3 regions of the Nocardiopsis sp. CNZ308 genome follow, and region 3 is predicted to be linked to each of the others. Evidence: riboswitches for the same ligand, from Rfam matches in the RefSeq annotation. Region 3 holds a riboswitch; each other region holds the start of a gene.
What was found. A riboswitch is a leader RNA that binds a small molecule or an ion and turns the genes downstream of it on or off. The one in region 3 is predicted to bind cobalamin.
Positions count from the first base shown of each region.

Region 1: it holds a riboswitch for cobalamin, as region 3 does, so the genes downstream of both, metE (5-methyltetrahydropteroyltriglutamate--homocysteine S-methyltransferase) here and EV372_RS22470 (nitrite reductase) in region 3, are expected to answer to the same signal.
Region 2: it holds a riboswitch for cobalamin, as region 3 does, so the genes downstream of both, EV372_RS27090 (ABC transporter substrate-binding protein) here and EV372_RS22470 (nitrite reductase) in region 3, are expected to answer to the same signal.

Region 1 is NZ_SHKJ01000001.1:4,239,064-4,246,468, reverse strand. It holds gene EV372_RS18310 (coiled-coil domain-containing protein) at 1-575, shown strand, start outside; gene EV372_RS18305 (DUF3558 domain-containing protein) at 1,028-2,089, shown strand; gene metE (5-methyltetrahydropteroyltriglutamate--homocysteine S-methyltransferase) at 2,171-4,471, opposite strand; cobalamin riboswitch at 4,633-4,793, opposite strand; gene EV372_RS18295 (polysaccharide deacetylase family protein) at 5,075-6,664, shown strand; gene EV372_RS18290 (polysaccharide deacetylase family protein) at 6,946-7,405, shown strand, end outside.
Region 2 is NZ_SHKJ01000001.1:6,265,829-6,273,233, forward strand. It holds gene EV372_RS27060 (nuclear transport factor 2 family protein) at 1-432, shown strand, start outside; gene EV372_RS27065 (response regulator) at 513-1,214, opposite strand; gene EV372_RS27070 (sensor histidine kinase) at 1,181-2,569, opposite strand; gene purB (adenylosuccinate lyase) at 2,764-4,194, shown strand; gene EV372_RS27080 (histidine kinase) at 4,407-4,631, shown strand; gene EV372_RS27085 (threonine/serine dehydratase family protein) at 4,705-5,664, opposite strand; cobalamin riboswitch at 5,890-6,070, shown strand; gene EV372_RS27090 (ABC transporter substrate-binding protein) at 6,096-7,142, shown strand; gene EV372_RS27095 (iron ABC transporter permease) at 7,151-7,405, shown strand, end outside.
Region 3 is NZ_SHKJ01000001.1:5,252,397-5,259,801, forward strand. It holds gene EV372_RS22460 (precorrin-2 C(20)-methyltransferase) at 1-995, opposite strand, end outside; gene EV372_RS22465 (precorrin-8X methylmutase) at 992-1,657, opposite strand; gene EV372_RS22470 (nitrite reductase) at 1,654-2,538, opposite strand; cobalamin riboswitch at 2,593-2,799, opposite strand; gene EV372_RS22475 (CsbD family protein) at 3,249-3,416, shown strand; gene nhaC (Na+/H+ antiporter NhaC) at 3,614-5,062, opposite strand; gene EV372_RS22485 (aminotransferase class I/II-fold pyridoxal phosphate-dependent enzyme) at 5,099-6,232, opposite strand; gene EV372_RS22490 (FadR/GntR family transcriptional regulator) at 6,599-7,402, shown strand.

The sequences.
Region 1 (7,405 bases), 1.0 Mb from region 3:
CGGTGGTGATCAACTACCTGTCCACCAGCAACCAGGACAAGATCGACCAGCTCAGTGAGGCGCTGGAGCGCGACGAGACCGCGCAGCAGAACGCCGAGGAGCAGCTGGCCGCGGCCGAGGAGGACCTGGACGAGCTGGAGGGGCGCCGCGAGGAGGTCCAGGAGATGATCGCGGACCACCCCGTGCAGCCGATGGGCGGCCAGTACAACATCACCCCGCGCACCGAGCAGATGCGCGAGCTGATCATCGAGAAGTTCGGCGAGGGCACCGACGTGGGCGGCGTGGGCTGCTACCGGCAGGTCGGCGGCTGGGTGGTCGGCGAGCACCCCAAGGGCCGCGCCTGCGACTTCATGGTGGACCCCAACGGGAACACGCCCTCACAGGAGCAGATCGACCGCGGCTACGCGATCGCCGAGTGGGCCCAGGAGAACGCCGACCGCCTCGGCATCATGTACATCATCTACCGGCAGCAGATCTGGGACATCCGCCGTGGCGACGAGGGCTGGCGCGACATGGCCGACCGCGGCAGCATCACCGAGAACCACTTCGACCACGTGCACATCTCGATGTTCTGATCCGGCGTCGCCCGCGACGGACGCCCCATTACCCCGCGCGGGGCGCGACCGCGCGGGGAACGGCGTCACGATTGCGTCACGTGCGGGATGAGTTCCTGCACAACCGACACAAAACAGTGACGATTCACCCTGCTACCCCCGGTCTGACCTGCCCAGGGGACACCACTCACAGCTAGGATGCACACGTCCCGGCCCGGACCGAAGGACGCCTTCGGCTCCGCCCGGCCACCGCCCCCGGTGGCCGGTCCCCCGGTCCACCGCAACCTCCGCATGGAGGCGGGGAACGCCCGCCCACTCCCCCGCCCTCGCCCGCGGGACGGCAGTGGCGACAGGTGCGCCTCCCCCACACGGCCACCGTGCCCCTCCCGGGGCGGCACGGGAAGTCGTGAGAACCCAACGGCGCACACACGCGTCCCAGACAACACGGTCATCACACACGGGCGAGGGGAGCCATGAGCGAAAACGGACCATACAACCAGCCGCCGCAGAACCCATACGGCGGTGGGGACAACAGTGGGGGCCAGCCGCCCTACGGCCCGCCCCACGGCGCCCCCTACGGTGACCCCAACACCGGAGGACAGCCGCCCCACGGCGGCCCCTACGGTGACCCCGGCACCGGCGGCCAGCCGCCCTACGGCGGCGGCCCCGCGGGTTTCCCCGGCCCCCAGGACCAGCAGATGTACGCGGGCGGCCAGCCGCCCTACGGCGGCGGTCCCGGAGGTCCCGGGTACGCCCCCGCGCCGCAGCAGCCCCAGGGCGGCGGCAGCAAGGCGGGCCTGTGGGTCGTGATCGGCGGCGGCGCCGTGATCGTCGTCCTGGTCATCGCCGTTCTGGTCGTGCTCGTCACCAACAACGGCGGACAGCAGACCGTCTCCCCCGAACCCGAGCCCGCCCCGAGCACGGAGGCGACCACCGGCGGCGGTGAGACGACCGCGCCCGCCCCCGAGGCGGCCCCCGCGGGCGAGCCCCCCTACGCCGTCCCCTCCGAGCCCTGCCAGGCCTTCACCGACCAGGTGCTCTCCGACTTCCTGATCCAGGACGAGGGCGACAAGTACGTCCAGGACAACAACTCCTACTGCGAGAGCCTGGAAGGCGCCGCCCCGGAGGGCAACCCGGCCGAGAGCTACGCGATGTTCGAGATCAGCTACCAGGTCCCCTACTCCGCCGCCGACTCCGTCGAGGCCGCCACCACCGACTTCCAGACCGCGGTCCAGGAGCTCCGGGGCGAGGGTGACTACAACACCTTCTACGACGCCGCGAACGTGGAGGAGGACAAGGAGGTGGACCTCGGCGACGAGGCCCACTACGTCCTCACCAAGTACGACTTCCTGGGTGAGGACATCCCCGAGGCCACGCTGGTGATCCGCACCGCCAACCTCAACATCCAGGTCCAGTACCAGATGCACCCGCCCTTCACCGAGGACGCCTCCGCCGAGGACCTGGTCATGCCCGACAACGTCGAGGAGATCATGCTCAACGCCGGCGCCGAGGCGCTGGCCCTGGTCGGCGCCTGAGGGGGCTGACCGGACACGGCACGAGGGGGCCGCGGCGTGCGCCGCGGCCCCCTCCCGCGTTTCAGCCCCCGGTGGCAGGGCTCACGGAAGGTCGGCGCGCACCCGGCGGGCCGCCTCGACCATGTTGCGCAGGGCCTGTTCGGCCTCGGCGTAACCGCGCGTCTTGAGGCCGCAGTCGGGGTTCACCCACAGGTTCCGGGCGTCGATGTGCGCGACCGCCAGCCGCAGCGACCCCTCGATCTCCTCCACCGAGGGCACCCGCGGGGAGTGGATGTCGTACACGCCCGGGCCGATCCCGCGCCCGTAGCCCCGCTCGCCCAGGTCCCGCACCAGCTCCATGCGCGAGCGGGCGGCCTCCACGCTGGTGACGTCGGCGTCCAGCGCCTCGATGCCGCCGACGATCAGCCCGAACTCCGAGTAGCACATGTGCGTGTGGATGGTCGTGGACGGCGACACCCCCGACGTGGCCAGGCGGAAGGAGCCCACCGCCCAGTCCAGGTACCGCGCCCGGTGCTCCGAGCGCAGCGGCAGCAGTTCGCGCAGGGCCGCCTCGTCCACCTGGATGTGGCGGATCCCGGCGCGCTCCAGGTCGGCGACCTCGTCGCGCAGACTCAGGGCCACCTGGCGTGCGGTCTCGGCCAGCGGCTGGTCGGTGCGCACGAACGACCAGGCGAGCATGGTGACCGGGCCGGTCAGCATGCCCTTGACCGGCTTGTCGGTGCGCGACTGGGCGTAGGCGGTCCACTCGACCGTCATCGGCTCGGGGCGCGAGACGTCGCCGAACAGGATCGGCGGGCGCACGCACCGCGAACCGTAGGACTGCACCCAGCCGTTCTCGGTGGTGGCGTAGCCCTCCAGCTGCTCGGCGAAGTACTGGACCATGTCGTTGCGCTCGGGCTCGCCGTGCACGAGCACGTCCAGGCCGATCTCCTCCTGGAGCGCGACGACCCGGTCGATCTCCTCTCGCAGGACGGCCTTGTAGGCGTCCTCCGCCAGCTCCCCCCTGCGGTGCGCGGCGCGGGCGCGGCGCAGCTCGGCGGTCTGGGGGAAGGATCCGATGGTGGTCGTGGTGAGCGGGGTGTCGGTGGGCCTGCCGCGTTCCCGCGGGCGCTCGTAGGCGTCCGGGCCCAGGGCGTCGAGGCGGGCGCGCACGCGCGCGTCGGTGAAGGCGGGGGGACGGACGCCGCCCCGTCCGGTGTGCTCGGCCTCGGACCCCTCGGACAGCACGCGGCCGAGCAGGGCCGTCTCCTGGGCCTTCTGCCTGGCGAAGGCCAGGGACCCGCGCAGCTCGGGGGCCAGGGAGGTCTCGGCGTCCAGGTCCAGGGGCACGTGCAGCAGGGAGCAGGAGGTGCTCACGGTCAGCTCGTCGGTGAGGGCGAGCAGGGTGCCGAGCACGGCGACGGCGGCCGGGATGTCGGTGCGCCAGACGTTGCGCCCCTCCACCACGCCCGCGACCAGGCGGGTGGCGCCCAGGCCGGAGACCCGCACCAGGTCGTCCACGCCCTCGTCGTCGGTGACCAGGTCCAGGCCGACCGCCTCGACCGCGGAGTCCTTGAGGACGCGCAGGGCGGCGGAGCCGATGGAGCCGAAGTAGGTGGACACCAGCAGGGAGGGGCGGTCGGTGACCGCGCCCAGGTGCTGGTAGGCGCGCTCCAGGTGGCCGACGGCGGCGCGGCCCTCGTCGGTGGCCAGGATCGGCTCGTCCAACTGGACCTCGGTGGCGCCCGCGGCCCGCAGGTCGCCGAACAGCTGGACGTAGGCCTCCAGGAGCTGGTCGAGCAGCTGGACGGGTTCCCAGCCCTCGGGGGCGCCGTCGGCGGGCTTGGCCAGCATCAGGAAGGTGAGCGGACCGACCAGGACCGGGCGGGTGTGGAAACCCGCCTCGGCGGCCTCGCGGAACTCGGCGACGGGCTTGTCACCCACCAGGCGGGGACGGCTGCCGGGCGAGAGCTCGGGGACCAGGTAGTGGTAGTTCGTGTCGAACCACTTGGTCATCTCCAGCGGCGGGGCGCCCTGTTCGCCGCGGGCGAGCGCGAAGTAGCGGCGCAGCTCCTCCTCGCGGTCCGGCGCCGCGGCGGGAGGGGCGAAGCGGGAGGGGACCAGGTCGAACAGGACAGCGGTGTCCAGCACGTGGTCGTAGTAGGAGAACGTGTTGGAGGGGATGTCGTCGACACCGGCCTCGCGCAGCTGGGCGTAGACGCCCAGGCGCAGCCCGGCGGCGACCGCGTCCAGTTCGCGGGCGGTGGTGCGGCCCCTCCAGTGGGACTCGCAGGCGCGCTTGAGCTCGCGGGCGGGGCCGATGCGCGGGTAGCCGTGCACTGTCGAGCGCACGGAGGGGCGTGGTCCGCCCGGGGCCGCGGACGGCGCGGGGGTCGTGGTCATGAGCTTCTCTCCCTCGTCGAAAGCCGGGTACCGGCCGCGAGGAGGAGAGGGCGGGCACGCCGGCGGACGCGCCGCGGGCGCGCACCGGACCTGCCACCGCCTCCGGCCCTCCCTCGGGGCGCGGGACCACCGGCGCCGCGGGTGCGTCGCCGGGTGGAGGCAGGTCTTCGGACTCGGGGGCGCGGGCGGTGTCGACACCGCTCCTCCTACTGGCCGCCGCTTCCCGGTGTGCGGTCTCCGCGACCGGCACTACCAGTGCTCATGGCGACGTTCGTTCCCCCATACCGCTGCGGGGCAGTCCCGGACTCACACCGGGTTCCCTCTTGCGACATGGTTCCGCCCCGCCCGTTCCGGGCCGGGCCCGGGACGCGGGGGTGGATCATGTACCTTCCACGGCTGCAAGTATAGGGAGGGCCCCCTTCGCCCCTGCACCCGGCGTGCGGCCCCATGCGCCCGGCCCGAACGGTGAGAACCCCCGTCCTTCGGCCGGCGTCACACACGAAGTCAAGCGTTGCGCGGGTGAGCTCCCCTCTGCTCCCCGCGGACGTTCGTCTGAGCGATGAACGTGGAGATTCCCTCGTGAGTAAGCAGTCCCGCCTCGCCATGGCACCGGACCACCCCCTGATCACGGTCGTGGTAGCCCTGGCGGTCCTGGCGGGCATGGTGTTGTTGGCCACCCGCTCCTCCGGAGAGCCCGAGCCCGGGCCGCGGACGCACGAAGCGCCGGTCTCCGAGAGCGAGCCGCCGCCCCCGGCCTCCGGTGAGCCCGACGGGCTCACCGAGGTGGACCCGGCCGCGGTGGCGGGCGTGGAGGAGGCCGAGCTGCCCTACGACGGGGAGATCTCCGTCGCGGTGACCTACCCGGTGATCCCCAACGCCGAGCCGCTGGCCGACTTCCTGGAGCGTGAGCTGACCGACGAGGTGCACGCCTTCGAGGCCGCCAACCCCGGCGCGGTCTCCTTCGAGGCGGGGTGGAACCTGACCGCGGCGCGCGACGGCCTGCTGGGGGTCCGCGTGACCCGGGTGGAGACCGACTCCGAGGGGTCCCGGGAGGGGTACACCACCTACTGGTACGACACCGGGACCGCGGCACACCACCCCTCCGCCGCGCTGGTCGGCGGCCAGGAGCAGCTGGAGGAGCTCAACGGCCTGGTGCGCGGCGCCGTCGGAAGCGGGGAGGACGGGGAGGGCCCGGCCGACCCCGGCGTCATCCACCCGATCAGCTCCCTGTACGACTCGGTGGGCTTCAACCCCGACGGGGACCTGATCGTGGAGTTCGACGCCGGGCAGGTGGCCCCGGCGGAGGAGGGCCGCACGCGCGCGGTGGTCGCCGCCGGTGAGGCCGAGGGCCTGCTGTCCGAGCTGGGCCTGCGCGTGCGCGACGCCGCGACCGTGGGCGTGGAGGACTTCTCCATCGCCGCCCCGCCCCGGGCCGACAAGGACGGCCAGGAGGAGGGCGCCGTGCCCGGACAGGTGCCCGCGGTGGACCCCGACGTCGACTGCTCCGACCCCGAAACCACGTGCGTGGCGCTGACCTACGACGACGGCCCCGGCGAGCGCACCCCCGAACTGCTGGACGTCCTCGCCGAGTACGACGCGCGGGCCACGTTCTTCGTCACCGGCAACCCCGTCATGGAGCACCCGCACACGGTGCGGCGCGCCTATGCTGAGGGGCACGAGATCGCCAACCACACCCTGAACCACCCCGACCTGGCCGGTCTGGGCGCGGGAGGGGTGCGCGCGGACCTGGACGTCGTGCAGGCGCTGGTGTACCGCGAGACCGGCTACACCATGGACCTCATGCGCCCGCCCTACGGCTCGACCGACGAGGGCGTGGCCTCGGTGACCGAGGACATGGGCCTGGCCCAGATCCTGTGGAGCGTGGACACCCTCGACTGGAAGGACCGCAAGGCCTCGGTGATCCACGACCGGGTGCTGGAGGGCGCTTCGGACGGGGCGATCATCCTCATGCACGACATCCACGGCACCACCGTCGACGCCTCCCGCACGGCCATCCGGGAACTGGACGAGCAGGGGTACACCATGGTCACGGTGTCCCAGCTGCTGGGGACCACGACCCCCGGCCAGAGCCACATGGACGGGGTCCCCGACGCCCCGGAGGAGGGCGCCGACCCCTCCGAGGAGGCCGGTGAGCCCGCCGATGGGGCCGAGGAGGCTTCCGAGGGGGCCTGAAGGGCGCGGCGTCACGGCTCGGCGGGCGGTCCCGGGTGAGGATGGCCCCGGGAGGGCTTCGGGGCCGCGGCCGGTGGGACGCACGGGACGAAGAGCCGTGCGGGGCACCGGGTGGGGCCGGAAAGGGCGCCCCGCGCGGGTGTTCCCGGTCTCCGGCGCGTTGCCCGTCCCGGGGCGGTGACCACATGTGGTCACCGCCCCGGGACGGGTGACGGCGTCCCCTATGTTGCTCCCAGCAGCAGCCGTGTTGGCCACCCGCTGAGGGATGAGGGAGTCCGGTGTTGTCGTCGACTCGAATCCACCCGAACGAGGCCGCCCCCCGTCCCGGGGCCGGGGGGAACCGGCCGTGGGAGCGCAGAACCCGGTGGCCCGGGGCGGCGCTGGCCGCGCTGGTCCTGCCCCTGGCCGCGTGCGGCACCGAGGGGATCGCCTCCGGGGGCGGCGAGGAGCCGGAACTGATCACGGTGGTGGCGGCGGAGCCGGGGGACGGGGTCACCGAGTGGCGCGGGGACGCCTCCGACTTCGAGGACCACCCGTACAGGCCCGAGGGGCTCACGATCGACGTCGCCTACCCGGTGTTCTCGGGTGCCGACGCCTTCGCCGAGGAACTGGCCGCCCGGGTGGACCAGGAGGTGCGGGACTACCGGGGCGCCAGCCGGGACCCGGTGAGCCTGGGCGTCGACTGGGAGGTGGTCGCCGCCGGGAACGGGGTGCTGGGCGTGCGCCTGGTGCGCACCGAGG
Region 2 (7,405 bases), 1.0 Mb from region 3:
AAGGTCATGAGCATGGCCATGCTGGACCTGCGGGACGGGCGCATCGTGCACGAGTCCGTGGTCCAGGCCTGGGACGAGGGGGCCGTGGACACCCCCCAGGGGGCCCGGTTCGAGGAGGCCGAGCAGACCCAGGAGTTCGAGCGGGGGCGTATGGAGGTCGTCCGCGTCGGCGGACGGGCGGTCACGCGCCTGACCCTGATGCCCGGCTGGCGCTGGTCCGAGCACCTGCGGCCCCTCCAGGGCACGGACAGCTGCATGAGGACCCACTGCGGCTACGTGGTCTCGGGCACCCTGGCCTGCCGCATGGACGACGGAACCGAGCGCGAGTTCGGGCGGGGCGACGTCGCCTTCATCCCGCCCGGGCACGACGGCTGGGTCGTGGGCGGGGAGACCGCCGTCATGATCGACTGGTGCGCGGCCGAGTCCGGCTGAACGCCCGGCACCGCCGGTGGCCGTGCCGGTGGCGCGGCCACCGGGGGCGCCGTCCCCGCCGTGCGGGGGACGGCCCCGGCTCAGGCGGGGCGGCCTCGCAGGTAGGCCAGGACCGCCTGGACGCGGCGGTGCACCCCGTCGTCCGGGGGCAGGTCGAGCTTGGCCAGGATGTTGCCCACGTGCTTGCCGACGGCGGCGTCGCTGACCACCAGGTGGCGGGCGATCGCCCCGTTGGAGCGGCCCTCGGCCATCAGGGCGAGGACCTCGCGCTCGCGCGGGGTCAGGCGCTCCAGCGGGTCGGCGCGGCGGCGCAGCAGCTGGCGGACCACCTCGGGGTCGACGAAGGTCTCGCCGTCCACCACCCGGCGCAGCACGGAGGCGAACTCGCGGACGTCGCCCACCCTCTGCTTGAGCAGGTAGCCCACGCCCTGGCCGCTGCCGGAGTCGAGCAGGTCGGTGGCGTAGCTCAGCTCCACGTACTGGCTCAGCGCGACCACCGCCAGGCCCGGGCGCTCGCGGCGCAGCCGGACGGCGGCCCGCAGCCCCTCGTCGGTGAAGCCGGGCGGCATGCGGATGTCGGTGACCACGAGGCCGGGTTCGTGCTCGGCGACGGCCGACACCAGTGCCTCGGCGTCGCCGACCGAGGCCACGACGGGGAAGCCGAAGCGCTCCAGGATTCCGGACAGCCCCTCTCTGAGCAGCACGCCGTCCTCGGCCAGGACGGTGGGCACCGGGGGCGCGTCGGGGGTCACGCCAGCGTGGTCGGGGGGACGGGTCCGCACGGAAGCTCCACTCGGATTCGGGTAGGTCCGCCCTGGGGGCTGGACAGCTCCATTGTGCCGCCCATGACCGCGACGCGGTCCCTGAGCCCGGTGATCCCGGACCCGCGTGCGGGGTCGGCGCCGCCCGGGCCGTGGTCGGTGACCTCCACCAGCAGGGTGTCGGGTCGGCCCGGCGCGCCGGGTGCGGTGCTGGCGTGCACGGTGGCGGCGTCGGCCCCGGTGTGCTTGCAGACGTTGGTCAGGGCCTCGGCGACCACGAAGTAGGCCGTGCCCTCCACGTGCGCGGGCAGGCGTCCGCCGATCCGCGCGTGCACCGTCACGGGCACGGGGCAGCGGTCGGCCAGCTCCTCCAGGGCGGCGGACAGCCCCCGGTCGGTGAGGACCCGGGGATGGATGCCGCGCACCAGCTCGCGCAGCTCGGTGATGAGCTCGTCGGCCTTGGCCTGGGCGGCGACCACGCGCTGGTCGGCCTCGCTGCCCTCCTCCAGGTCCAGGCGGGCCACGCCCAGGTCCATGGACAGGGCGACCAGGCGCTGCTGGGCGCCGTCGTGCAGGTCGCGTTCGATGCGCCTGCGCTCGTACTCGAAGGCGTTGACCAGGCGGGCCCGCGACTCGGTGACCTGGTTGAGTTCGGCGTGCAGGACCCCCTTGGGCGGGCCGACCAGCAGGGCGCGGGCCAGCAGGGCGTGCAGGCACGCCAGGGCCGCCGACACGTAGAGCAGGACGACCAGCAGCAGCGGGGCCAGGAGGGTGTAGGGCATCGCCTCGGCGCTGGAGGTGAGCCTCACGGGGCCGAGGTCGACGACGGAGCCGGGGCTGTCGTCCAGCAGGAGCGGGCCGGAGGCCAGGACGATCACGAGCAGCAGCAGGAAGCCGGTGAGCATGGCGTTGACCCCCGCCAGGAGGAGCATCAGCCCCGCGTAGGCCACCTCCCGCCAGGTGGCGGCCTCGGTGTAGCGGGTGCGCACCCACCCCCACAGCCCGGGGACCGGTTCGCGGTGCCCGCTCTCGCGGGGGCCGCCCCCGACCAGGCCCAGGCGCCAGCGCTCCAGCGCGCCCAGGGGGATGGCGACCAGCGGGCCGAACAGGAACGTCAATGCCAGGCACAGGGCCAGCACCAGCACGATCCCGCCGTAGTCGGCGGAGACCTCGATCCCTCCGGTCCAGGCCATGAACAGCGCCGCCCAGGGGGCCAGGACGGGCGAGGCGACGAAGAACAGGACGGAGGCCACCAGGACGGTGCTGCCGCTGTAGGCGAGGCCGCGCCAGGGCCAGGAGGTGAGCAGGAAACGCCTCGTCGCGAGCGCCTGGAACAGGGCGCGCGGCGCGTTCGGGGGCTCCGCGGGAGTGGTCATGGGACAACGTTAGACAGGCCCGGCGCAGGCCGGAACCGGCTGCGCCACCGGGTCGGGGGTGGGGCTGGCCCTACCTTCCGGCCCCGGATCCGGGCGTTCGCCGACCGCCCCGCGTCGCCGCCGGTCCGCTCTCGGGGCGTTCGGGGGGAGTGGCCGCGCGTGCGCCGCAGCTCAGGACGATAGGGTCGGACGACGTGAGTGCGAAACCGCTGATCCCTGATGTCCTGGCTGCCCGCTACGCGTCCGCGGAGCTGACCCGGCTGTGGTCCCCCGAGTACAAGGTGGTCGCCGAGCGGCGGCTGTGGCTGGCCGTGCTGCGCGCCCAGGCGCGTCTGGGCGTGGACGTCCCGGCCGGTGTGGTCGAGGACTACGAGAAGGTCCTGGAGCAGGTGGACCTGGCCTCCATCGCCGAGCGCGAGCGGGTCACCCGCCACGACGTCAAGGCCCGCATCGAGGAGTTCAACGCCCTCGCCGGGCACGAGCACGTGCACAAGGGCATGACCTCGCGCGACCTGACCGAGAACGTCGAGCAGCTCCAGGTGCGCGACAGCCTGCTGCTGGCCCGCGACCGGGTGGTGGCTCTGCTGGCGCGGCTGGGGAGGCTGTCGGCCGAGTACGGCGAGACGGTGATGGCGGGCCGCTCCCACAACGTGGCGGCGCAGGCCACGACGCTCGGCAAGCGGTTCGCGTCGATCGCCGACGAGGTGCTGGTCGCCCACGGGCGGCTGGAGGAGCTGATCTCCCGCTACCCGCTGCGCGGGATCAAGGGCCCGGTGGGCACCGCGCAGGACATGCTGGACCTGCTGGGCGGGGACCGGGCCGCGCTCAGCGCGCTGGAGGACGAGGTGGCCTCCCACCTCGGGTTCGAGCGGCGCTTCACCAGCGTGGGCCAGGTCTACCCGCGCTCGCTGGACTTCGAGGTGCTGACCGCGCTGGTGCAGCTGGCCGCCGGTCCCTCGTCGCTGGCCAAGACGATCCGCCTGATGGCCGGGCACGAGCTGGTCACCGAGGGGTTCGCCGAGGGCCAGGTGGGCTCCTCGGCCATGCCGCACAAGATGAACACGCGCTCGTGCGAGCGGGTCAACGGGCTGACCGTGATCCTGCGCGGGTACGCGTCCATGGCCGGTGAGCTGGCCGGGGACCAGTGGAACGAGGGCGACGTGTCCTGCTCGGTGGTGCGCCGGGTGGCCCTGCCGGACGCGTTCTTCGCCTTCGACGGGCTGGTGGAGACGATGCTGACGGTGCTGGACGAGTTCGGGGCCTTCCCCGCGGTGGTCTCCGCCGAGCTCGACCGCTACCTGCCGTTCCTGGCCACGACCAAGATGCTCATGGCCGCGGTGCGCGCCGGGGTGGGCCGCGAGACCGCCCACGAGCTGATCAAGGAGCACGCGGTGGGCTCGGCCCTGGCCATGCGCCAGGAGGGTGCGGGCAACCGGCTGCTGGACCGCCTGGCCGAGGACGAGCGCTTCCCGCTCGGCCGCGAGGAGCTGGACGCGCTGCTGGCCGACCGGATCACCTTCACCGGCGCCGCCGCCGACCAGGTGGCCGCCGTGGTGGGGCGGATCGACGCGATCGTGGCCGCGCACCCGGAGGCGGCCGCCTACTCCCCCGGTTCGATCCTGTAAGGGGATCCGGATCCGCCTGGCGAGGGGTCCGGGACGGTGCCGCGGCGCCGTCCCGGACCCCTCGCCATGTGCGGCGGACGGACGTGCTGCGGGCGGGCGCGCGGTGGCGCGCGTATGACCCAGTTCACCGCCGCTGACGCTCGGCCCGAAAGTTAACACCTATTACGGTTGGGCTGTCGGCACGTCCAACCCCCGATCCCCTCGGAGCACCCATGATCGACCCCGATTCCTTCGGTACCGCGCTGTGGACCGTGCTGATCGTCGCCGCCGTCGTCATCGCCTTCGGTCTGGCCGCCCTGTCGGACATGGCCATGCGCCGCCGCGAGGACCGTGCCGCGCGCGCCGCCGGACGCGACGACCCCGTGGCGGCGCGCGCCGGCGAGCGGCAGCGCGTGAACGGGAGCGGGCCCACCGGCGGCGGGGGCTCCCGAGCCTGACACCGGCGCCGCCCCGGCGGGGCGGCGCCCCCGACCTGCGGCGGACGGCCTCCGCCCCGCACGGTCGCGCGGCTCACGCCACCAGGCGGGCGAACAGCTCCGGGTCGGCGTTGCCCCCCGAGACGACCGCGACCGTCTCCTGCGGGCGGCCGGGCGCGGTGGGCACCCGGCCCGCCAGGACCGCGGCGGCGGCCAGGGCCCCGCTGGGCTCGGCGACCAGGCGCGCCCCGTGGGCGAGGGCGGCGACGGCGCGGGCGATCTCCTCCTCGGTCACGGTGACGACCCCGTCCAGGCGGGCGCGCAGGTGGGCGAAGGTCAGCTCGGACAGGCACACGCGCACCCCGTCGGCCATGGTGCGGTGGGTGCGCTCGGGCGGCCAGGTGACCAGGCTTCCGGTGCGCAGGCTCTCGGCGGCGTCGGCGGCCAGTTCGGGTTCCACCCCCACGACGCGGACGCGGCGCGGGCCCGCGGCGGCCAGCGCGGCGGTGGCCACCCCCGAGGCCAGACCGCCTCCGCCCACGGGCACGACGACGGTCGCCACCTCGGGCGACTGCTCCAGGACCTCCAGGCCGACCGTGCCCTGGCCCGCGATGACGCGCGGGTCGTCGAAGGGCGGGACGAGGGCGAGCCCCTCCTCGTCCCGGAGCCGCCGGGCGGTGGCCTCCCGCTCCCGGGGGGCGACCATGACGATGCGGGCGCCCAGGGCGCGCATGCGGTCGACCTTCACCCCGGGCGCGCCCTCGGGGACGACGACGGTGCAGGGCACCCCGTGCCGGGCGGCGGCGTGGGCGAGCGCCTGGCCGTGGTTGCCCGAGGAGTGGGTCACCACACCGCTCCGGCGCTGGCCGGGGTCGAGCAGGGCGACGGCGTTGGTGGCGCCGCGCAGCTTGAAGGCCCCGGTGGGCTGGAGGCTCTCGGGCTTGAGCAGGAACGGCGGCCCTCCGGCGGGGCCCGCCGTCAGCGGGGTGCGCACCACCTCCCCGCGCAGGCGTTCCCGGGCGGCGCGGACGTCCTCCACCGTGATCAGTTCCATGGGCCCTCTATGCCCGGTCCCGGCCCGGCCACGCGTCCGGACGGTGCCCCGCCCGGTCCGGGTGCGGCGGCCGTGCGGGCCACGGCGCGGGGCTCCCGCCCCGCCGGGTCCTCCCCCCCTCCGGTCGGGCGGCTCACGGGGGTCCGGCCGTCGGTCGGGAGGGGAGCGGGTCTCGCGGAGGGGACCCGCGTGCACTACCGTGGCCCGTTGACTGTCAGCACAAGTCCATATCGTCGACGTCGCAGTGCACGGGAAGCCGGTGGAAGTCCGGCGCGGTCCTCGCCACTGTGACCGGAGGGCGCCTCCCACACGCCACCGGGCCGGACACGGCCCGGGAAGGGGGAGCGGCGCGGGGCGAGAGCCCGACTCCGGGAGCCAGGAGACCGGCTGCGACCGTCCGCGTCATCAGACCACGAAGGATGGTTTGTTCGATGAAGCCCACCGGGACACGCGCGGTCCGGTACCGCCTGCCCGCCTGCGCCGCCCTCGCCCTGCTCCTGGCCACGACCGCCTGCGGCGGGGGTTCCGCCGCCCCCTCCCCCGAGGCCGCCGGGGAGACGATCCGCAACTGCGGCGTCGACGTGGCCGCGGACAGCCCGCCGGAACGGGTGTTCGCCGCCTACCAGCCCGCCATCGAGACCGCCCACGCGCTGGGCCTCAGCGACCGCCTGGTGGGGACGGCGTTCCTGGACGCCGCCGTCCTGGAGGAGTACGCCGACGCCCAGGCCGGGCAGGAGTACTACCCCAACCTGCCCAGCCGGGAGGAACTGCTCAGCCACGGGCCCGACTTCGTGCTCGCCGGGTTCAACGACGTGTTCACCGACGAGAACCTCGGTACGCGGGCCTCCCTGGGCGAGCTGGGCATCGGCAGCTGGATCCCGGCGCCGCTGTGCCCGAGCGGGGACGGGCGCACCGACGCGACCATCGACCCGGCCTCGGTGACGATGGACAACGTCTACGCCGACCTGCGGGACCTGGGCGCCCTGTTCGGCGCGCGCGAGCGCGCCGAGGAGGTCATCGCGCACATGGAGGGCACGATAGGCGGGGTCACCGAGGCCCTGGAGGGCGGCGTGCCCGAGGAGGACCGGCCCTCGGTGATGGTCGGCCGCCCCAGCGACCAGGGGTTCCGGGTGGCCGGCGGGCAGGACTTCTCCACCGAGATCATCCGCCTGGCCGGAGGCGTCAACGCCTTCGCCGACCTGGACGGCGGGCGCAACCACGACGTGGCCGTCGAGGACGTGATCGCGCGCGACCCCGACTTCATCCTGGTCGACGTGTGCTGCGACGCGCGGATGACCGCCGCCGACGCCGCCCCGGACGTGGAGCGGATCACGGCCGATCCCGTGCTGGCCAACCTGACCGCGGTCACCGAGGAGCAGGTGGAGGAGTTCACCTTCGCCGACCGCTCCGCGGGTGTGCGCAGCGCGGCCGCGGTGGAGACGGTCGCCCGGATCCTGCACCCCGGCCTGTTCGGGTAGGCGGGCCGATGGCCCCCCGTGTGGCGGAGAGGCCCGTGACGACCGTGCCCTCGGGAGTCCGGCGCCGGCTGCGGGCCGCGGCCGACGGTCCCGGGGTGCTCGTCAGTGCCCGCGCCCGCGTCGCCGGGTTGGCGGTGGCGCTGCTGGTCCTGGCCGCGGCCCTGCTGGCGTCGGTCCTGGTCGGCTACGAGCGGCTGTCCGTGGCCGACGTGTACCTCGCCTACGCCGGTTTCACCGGTTCGGACACCGACCTGGTCGTGCGG
Region 3 (7,405 bases):
TGCCGGGTGAGCCCGGGGCGCTGCGGTACCCGGTTGACGTAGGGGCCGTAGCCCACCACGTGGTCCACCTCGGCCAGCGCCGCGCTCGCCTCGGGGGTGAGCCAGTCCCCGGGACCGGGACCCAGACCCACGACCAGCAGTTCGGCCGCCGCTCCGGTGGTCGCGGACGCCGTGCCCGCCGCCGGTCCGGCGGAACCGGGCCCCGCTTGGGTCGTCTGCGCCGTCTGTGTCGCCTGCGTCCGCGCGGCCTCGCCGACCCGCCGGGAGCGCGGCCCGTTGCGGCTGTCCCCGGTCACCAGCACCAGGGAGAAGTAGGGCACCGTCGCCGGGTCCACCTCGGCCACCGGCAGCCGCCGCTCCCCGCCCATCGAGGCCCGCTCCACGTACACCGCGTGCTCCAGCCGCCCGGCCGCGGCCAGGGCGCGGCGCACGGCCGGGAAGGTCCGGCCCAGCTTCATGACCACGGCCGCGTCGGTGTCGGCCAGGCGGCGGGCCAGTTCCGGTTCGGGCAGGGTGCCGGGCAGCACGGTGAGCACGTCGGTCTGCCGGGCCAGCGGGGCGGCAGCGGCGGCCGTGGCGGCGGCGAACGCCGGGACGCCCGGCACGATCTCGGTGGGGTAGCGCTCCGACAGCCGGTCGTGCATGTACATGTACGACCCGTAGAACAGCGGGTCGCCCTCCGAGAGCAGGACGACGTCGCGCCCGGCGTCCAGGTGGGCGGCCAGCCGGGCGGCGGACTCCTCGTAGAAGTCGGCCAGCGCCCCCGCGTAGCCGCCCGGGTGGTCGGTCGCCCCGGTGGTCACCGGATAGGTCAACCGCTCCTCGACCACCCCGTCCGGGATCAGCGCGCCGGCGATGCGGCGGGCGTTGGACTCCTTGCCCGCACCCGCGTGGTAGGCGACGACGTCGGCCGCGGCGATGAGCCTGGCCGCCTTGAGGGTGATCAGCTCGGGGTCGCCCGGGCCGACGCCGACGCCGTGGAAACGGCCGGTCACTCTTCCTCCTTGGCGAGTGCGTTGAGGGCCGAGGAGGTCATCGCCGAACCCCCGCGGCGGCCGCGCGCGGTCACGTAGGGCACGTCGAGGCCGTGCCGGTCGCGCAGTTCGGTCAGCGCCTGCTTGGACTCGGCGGCGCCGACGAAGCCGACCGGGCAGCCGACGATCGCGGCGGGCCGCGGTGCGCCGTCGATCAGCATCTCCAGAAGGTGGAACAGGGCGGTGGGCGCGTTGCCGACGGCGACCACGGCGCCGTCGAGCAGCGGCTCCCACAGCGACACCGCGGCGGCCGTGCGGGTGGTGCCCCACTCTCTGGCCAGGCCGGGCACCCGTTCGTCGCCCAAGAGGCAGAGCACCTCGTTGTCGCTGGGCAGGCGGCTCGCGGTCACACCGGAGGCCACCATGCGCGCGTCGCACAGGATCGGCGCACCGGCCCGGAGGGCGGCGCGCGCCGCGGGCACCAGATCGGGGTGGACGACGAGGTCGTCGGCGAGGTCGACCTGGCCGGTGCCGTGGATCATCCGCACGGCGAGCCGTTCGGCGTTGGCGGGCAGGTGGTCGAGGCGGGCCTCGCGCCGGATGGTGGCGAAGGAGTCGGCGTAGATGGCGGGCCCGTCGTCGGCGTACTCGTAGTGCCGGTTCGGTCTTCTCGGGGAGGTCACCGCGCCTCCCCGGGAACGAGGACGGCGCGCCACGGCGTCACGACGAGTTCGCCGGACCCGGCCTCGACGGCTTCGGCGGCGAGCGCGTCGGCGGCGGCCCGGTCCAGGCCGTCCTCGGGCACGGGGACGTGCCGTCCGATCCCGGGCAGCGGGCCGTAGGGCAGCGGCGGCGCGGGTTCGGGCAGCCCCGGGTCGGGCGGTACCGGGTCGGTCAGGGGCGAGGGGAGCTCGGCCACGTGCCAGGGGGCGCCGGGGCCGTCCCCGCGCAGATCCAGGAACCGGTCGGCGAGGCGCACGAGCGCGGCCGCGGCCTCCTCCAGCGGGGTCAGCGGACCCCAGTGCTCCCCGGCCCTGAGCTGGGCGGTGTGCGCGTCGAGGGCGACGAGCCCCAGGTCGCAGGAGCGCTCCAGCAGGTCGCCGCTTCCGTCGTCCAGGACGAAGAGGAAGCGGCCGGGAAGGGCGGCGCGGCGCGGTTCGGCGCACAGCAGCCCGTCCAGCCCGGCGGCCACGGGCCGCAGGTCCGCCCTTCCGCCCCCGAGCCCCGTGCGGGGGGAGACCATGATGTTGCGGACCAGTTCGTGGGAGGGCGAGGGCAGCAGTCCGGTTCCCTCCAGGGCCCGGAGCACTTCGGGGGAGAGCCGCCCCCCGCTTCCGGGCAGGGCGCGCAGCTGCACGTTGGCCCGCCCGGTGACGTGGATCCGGCCGTCGCCGTACTCCTGGGCCACGGCGGCCAGGGCGCGCAGCGAACGGGCGGGGAGCCTGCCGCCGACGAGCCGGAGCCGGACCAGCAGCCCGTCGTCGGCGGGCCAGGGCCGCAGGGCGCCCGGGCAGCGGTCGCGCCGGGCGCGGACGGTGGGGGATGGGGAGCCCATCGGGGACATGCGCGTCCTTCTGGTCAGGGACCCGTTCGCGGGGTCCTCGGTTGACCTGGCGGCCCGTCACCGCCAGCGCCAGCAGGTCTTCGGACTCGGGATCGACCGGTGCGGAGCGCCTTCCCGGAGCGTGCGCTCCAGTGGCTGTCCCGGGGAACCGCGTCCCCGGGGCGTGCCCGCCCGTCACCCTCACCGCTGCGCGTCAGCCCCGGATTCGCACCGGGTTCCCTGCCCCACGAGGTGGAGTTCGACTGGCTCGACGAGGGTACCGTTCCCCTCCCGGGCCAGGTCCGGGGGCCTTCCCCCGAAGGGGCGCGGACCGGTACCGCGCCGGGGCGCCGTGGTGGGACCCGGAGCCCGGGAGGCGCGGCCCGCTCCCGGACGCGGCGGTTCGCGCTGGGGTGAAGGCGGTACCCGGCTCCGCGTCGGCCCGGAGCCCGCGGGGCCGACCGGCGCCCCGTGCGGCTGCCCGCGCCCGGGGCGGCCCGGAGAAGGGGCGGGGTTCGGTGTCCGGGCGCGGAGGTGGGGCGGCGACGCGGGTTCGCGGGCCCGATCCCGGCCCGTGTTCGGGCGGAACAGCGGTGGTGGCGGCGGGCGTGGAGCGTTTCGAGGGTTTTGCGGGGATTTTAGGGTTTCTTGTTTCGGGCAGGGGACGGGGAGAGGGGCGGTTCGCAGAGCAGTACGCCGCTCCTCGCGGGAACCACCGAAGGAGGAAGAGCATGAGCGCCAGTGAGAAGGGCCGCAGCCAGGCCGAGATGGTCAAGGGCAAGGCCAAGGAGACCACCGGCAAGGCCACCGGCAACGACCGCATGAAGAACGAGGGTCGCGCCGAGATGGCCAAGGGGCGCCTGCGCCAGGGCAAGGAGGACATGAAGAAGGGCCGGTAGGTGCCGCCTTCGCGGACGGTCGTGGACGGCCCCCGCCAGCGGGAGCCTTCCGACCGACCGACCGGCCGGACGGGGAGGGCCGCGAGCCCCCGCCCCGCCGTGGCCGCCGACCTGATCGCCTTCGCGTCCGAGGGGAGCGGAGCACGTGCCCCGCACGTGCTCCGCTCCCCTTTTCGCGTGGCCGCCCCGGGCGGGGCTCAGGTCGTGGAGCGCTCTTGCTCCGGTTCGAGGCGGCGGACGCCGAAGCCCCGGGTCAGCGGCGCGAGGAAGGCGATCAGGGCGGAGAACAGGAAACCGCTCCAGTTGAACACCGCCCACGGCAGGAACTCGAAGTTGGCCACGCCCAGGGTCGTGGCGAAGAAGACGCCCGACACCGTCCAGGGCATCAGCACCTCGGTGATCGTGACCGAGTCCTCCATGCTGCGCGACAAGTTGACCGGGTGCAGGTTCCTGGCCCGGTAGGCGTCGCCGTAGACGTCCTTGACCAGGAAGAAGGTCACCAGGGCGTTGGAGGTGCCGTTGATGATGGTGAAGCCGGAGAGCAGGGTGGTGAGGATGAGGCTGCCCGTGGACCGCAGCCGGGCGATGAGCCCCTCCAGCAGGACCCGCAGCACGCCCGACTTCTCCAGCGCCGAGGCGAAGAAGAAGGCGCAGAAGACGAAGAACGCCGAGTTGTACATCGAGTACAGCCCGCCCCGGTTCACCAGCTCGGCCAGGACGTCGGAGACCCCGTCCCCCTGCGGCAGCATGTCGGTGGTGAAGCCGGAGACGACCGCGGCGAACAGGTCGCCCACGCTCGCCCCCTGGACCAGCAGCGCGATCAGCAGGGCCGTCATGGACGACGCGAACAGCACGACCAGCGGAGGCTTGCGCATGACCGACCCGGCGAGCACGACCACCGCCGGGATCAGCAGCAGCGGGTTGAGGGTGAACAGCCCGTTCAGCTCGGTGGCGACCTCGTCGATGCCGCCCAGGTTGGCGGACGAGGTGGTGATGGTGGTGCCCGCGAGCAGGAAGACGACGACGGCCAGTACCGACGAGGGCACGGCCGTGTAGAGCATGTGCCGGATGTGCTCGTAGAGGTTGGCGCCCGCCGCGAGCGAGCTCATGTTGGTGGTGTCCGACAGCGGCGAGAGCTTGTCCCCGAAGTAGGCGCCGGACACGACGGCGCCCGCCGTGATCGCCAGCGACACGTCCATCGTCTGGGCCACCCCGATCAGGGCGACGCCGATCGTTCCCCCGGCGCCCCACGACGTGCCGGTGAAGGTGGCGACCAGAGCGGTGGACAGGAAGGCCAGCACGTACAGGTAGGAGGGGTTGATGAGCTCCAGGCCGTAGTAGACCATGAGGGGGATCGTCCCGGCGATCATCCACGAGCCGATGAGCATGCCGATGCTGAGCAGGATCAGGACCGCGGGCAGGGCGCTCCTGAGCTTGTCGCCCATGTTCGTCAGCACGTCGTCCCAGCGCACGCCGTGCCAGAGCGCGAAGAGGGCGAACACCACCCCCGCGAAGATGAGCATGAGCTCGGCGGGGTACTTCAGGACGCCGATGCCGCCGACCAGAACGGCGACGGTGATGACCACGGGGACGCACGCCGCCGCCACGCCGGGTCGGCGGACGTGTTCGTCCGGGGGGTTAGCCATCTACTTTCCTCTCGGTGATGACCGCTTTCCGGTCTTCTACAGTGCGGTGAAGGCCCTTTCGAGATCCTCGATCTGGCTGTCGGCCCCCTCCAGTCCCACGGAGAGGCGGATCATTCCGGGGGAGAATCCCCTCTCCCGCATCGCCTCCTCGTTTCCGGGCCGGACGGGAGCGGTGACCAGGCTTTCGTAGCCGCCCCAGCTCGCGCCGATCCGGAACAGCGAAAGACGGTTGACGAAGGCCGCGACCTTTGCGAAGGAACCGTCCTTCAGGTCGAAACTGAGCAGCCCGGAGAAACCGCTGAACTGGTTCTTGACCAGGGGGTCGTCGGGCCGGTGGTCGTGGTGGGGGTGGTGGATCGCCGCCACCTCGGGCCGGGTCGCCAGGTAGTCGATGACCCGCACGGCGCTGCGCTCGTGCTCGGCCATCCTGATCGGCAGCGTCCGCAGCCCGCGCAGCACCATCGACGCCTCGACGGCCGACATGACCGAGCCCAGGAGCTGGAACCCCGTGTAGAAGAGGTCGCGCACGAAGGAGGCCGGGCCGATCACCGCCCCGCCCAGGACGTCGCTGTGACCGCCGATGTACTTGGTGCACGAGTGGATGACGATGTCCACCCCGGCCAGGATCGGCTTCTGGAAGAGCGGTGTGGACCAGGTGTTGTCCATCACGGTCCAGACGCCCCTGGCCCGTGCGGTCCGGGTGATCGCGGCCAGGTCCAGGACCTTCATCCGCATGGTCCCGGGGCTCTCGACGTAGACCAGCGCCGTGTTCTTGCGCAGGTGGGGCTCGATGTCGGACGTGCCGTCGGGGAGCACGGTGTGGTCGATGCCGAAACCGCGCAGGTGCTCGGCCATCTCCAGGGCCGGGCCGTAGGTGCTGTTGACGAAGAGGATGTGGTCTCCGCCGCGCAGCAGGCTCATCAGGACGGCGCTGATGGCGCCCATCCCGGAACCGAAGCACTTGCAGGCCTCGCCGCGCTCCAGAAGGGCCAGCCTCTCCTCCAGGAAGGCCACCGTGGGATTGGCGCCGCGGCTGTAGACGTACCTCTCGTGTTCCTGTTCCTGCTCCTGGATGAACGCCTCGAACGAGGGTTTGGTGAAGATGCTGGTCTGGAACACCGGAGGGGCGACCGCGCCGTGGACGTTCTCCGCCCCCTCCCACGCGCTCATGCAGATTTCCCTGTCGGACCTGTCCACCGTTGCCCTCCGGTCGGCTCGTGGGCGCGCTCGCGCGGGTGCGGTGGGGGGTGGTTTCCGACCCGCCGCCGCGCCCGCCGTCGCCGCCCGTGCGCGGGCGGTGCCCGCGCTCGTGTCGGTGCGGCCGGCGGTCGCCCGTGGTAGGCGACACCGCTCGCACGCGTGCTCACGGCAGGGCTCTCGCGGTCGAGACGACGCGGGGCCCGTGCCGGTGCGGTCATCTTGTAGTACAAGCTGCTAAGTAGTCAATGGGGGGACGGTGCTGGTCCGTCCGCCGGTTCGGGCCTCTGTACGCTGGGGAGTCGGCACATCCCTCCAGTGAAGGACGAGGCGTACACGATGGGATCAGCGTCGCCGGGAACCCAGGGCGAAGGGCTCGCGGGCCGGTCCCAGCCGCGGCACGCCCGGCCGAACTCGCTGACCTCGCAGGTCGTCGCCTTCGTGGAGGAGCTGTGCGTGGGCCCCGACGCGCGGCCGGGCAGCCAGCTGCCCTCGGAGAAGGAACTGGCCGAACGCTTCGGTGTGAGCCGGGTCGTGCTGCGCGAGGCCCTGAGGACCCTGGAGGCCAAGGGCCTGATCCACCGCCGCCAGGGCAAGCCCGCGGTCATCGCCTCGCCCAACGCCCTGCCGGTGGAGAACTTCGTGGCCCTGTCGGTGCTGCGCGACCGCCGGGCGCTGATGGAGTTCACCGAGATCCGCAAGGCGCTGGAGGTGCACGGCGCCCGGCTGGCCGCGCAGCGCGTCGCCGGGCCGGAGGAGGAGCAGACCCGCGAGGACATCGCCCGGGCCCGCCAGGCCATCGCCGACATGCGCGCCGCGCCCCTGGACGTGCCCAACCGCGTGCGCACCGACTTCGCCTTCCACCAGGCCCTGATCTCGGCCTCGGGCAACCGGAGCCTCACCCAGATCCTGGACGCGCTGGAACGGTCCCTGGCCGACAGCCGCGAGCAGAGCCACCGCCGGTTCCTGGCCACGGCCGAGGACCCGGCGGTGTCCGCGACCGAGCACGAGGAGGTGCTGGAGGCGGTGCTGAGCGGCGACCCCGCCCGCGCGGTGGCGGCGATGGAGGAGCACCTCCAGGTCACCCTGCGCGAGATCGAGACCCGCCCCAAGGCGGAGGGGGCGCGGGAGGACCCGGCCTGACCG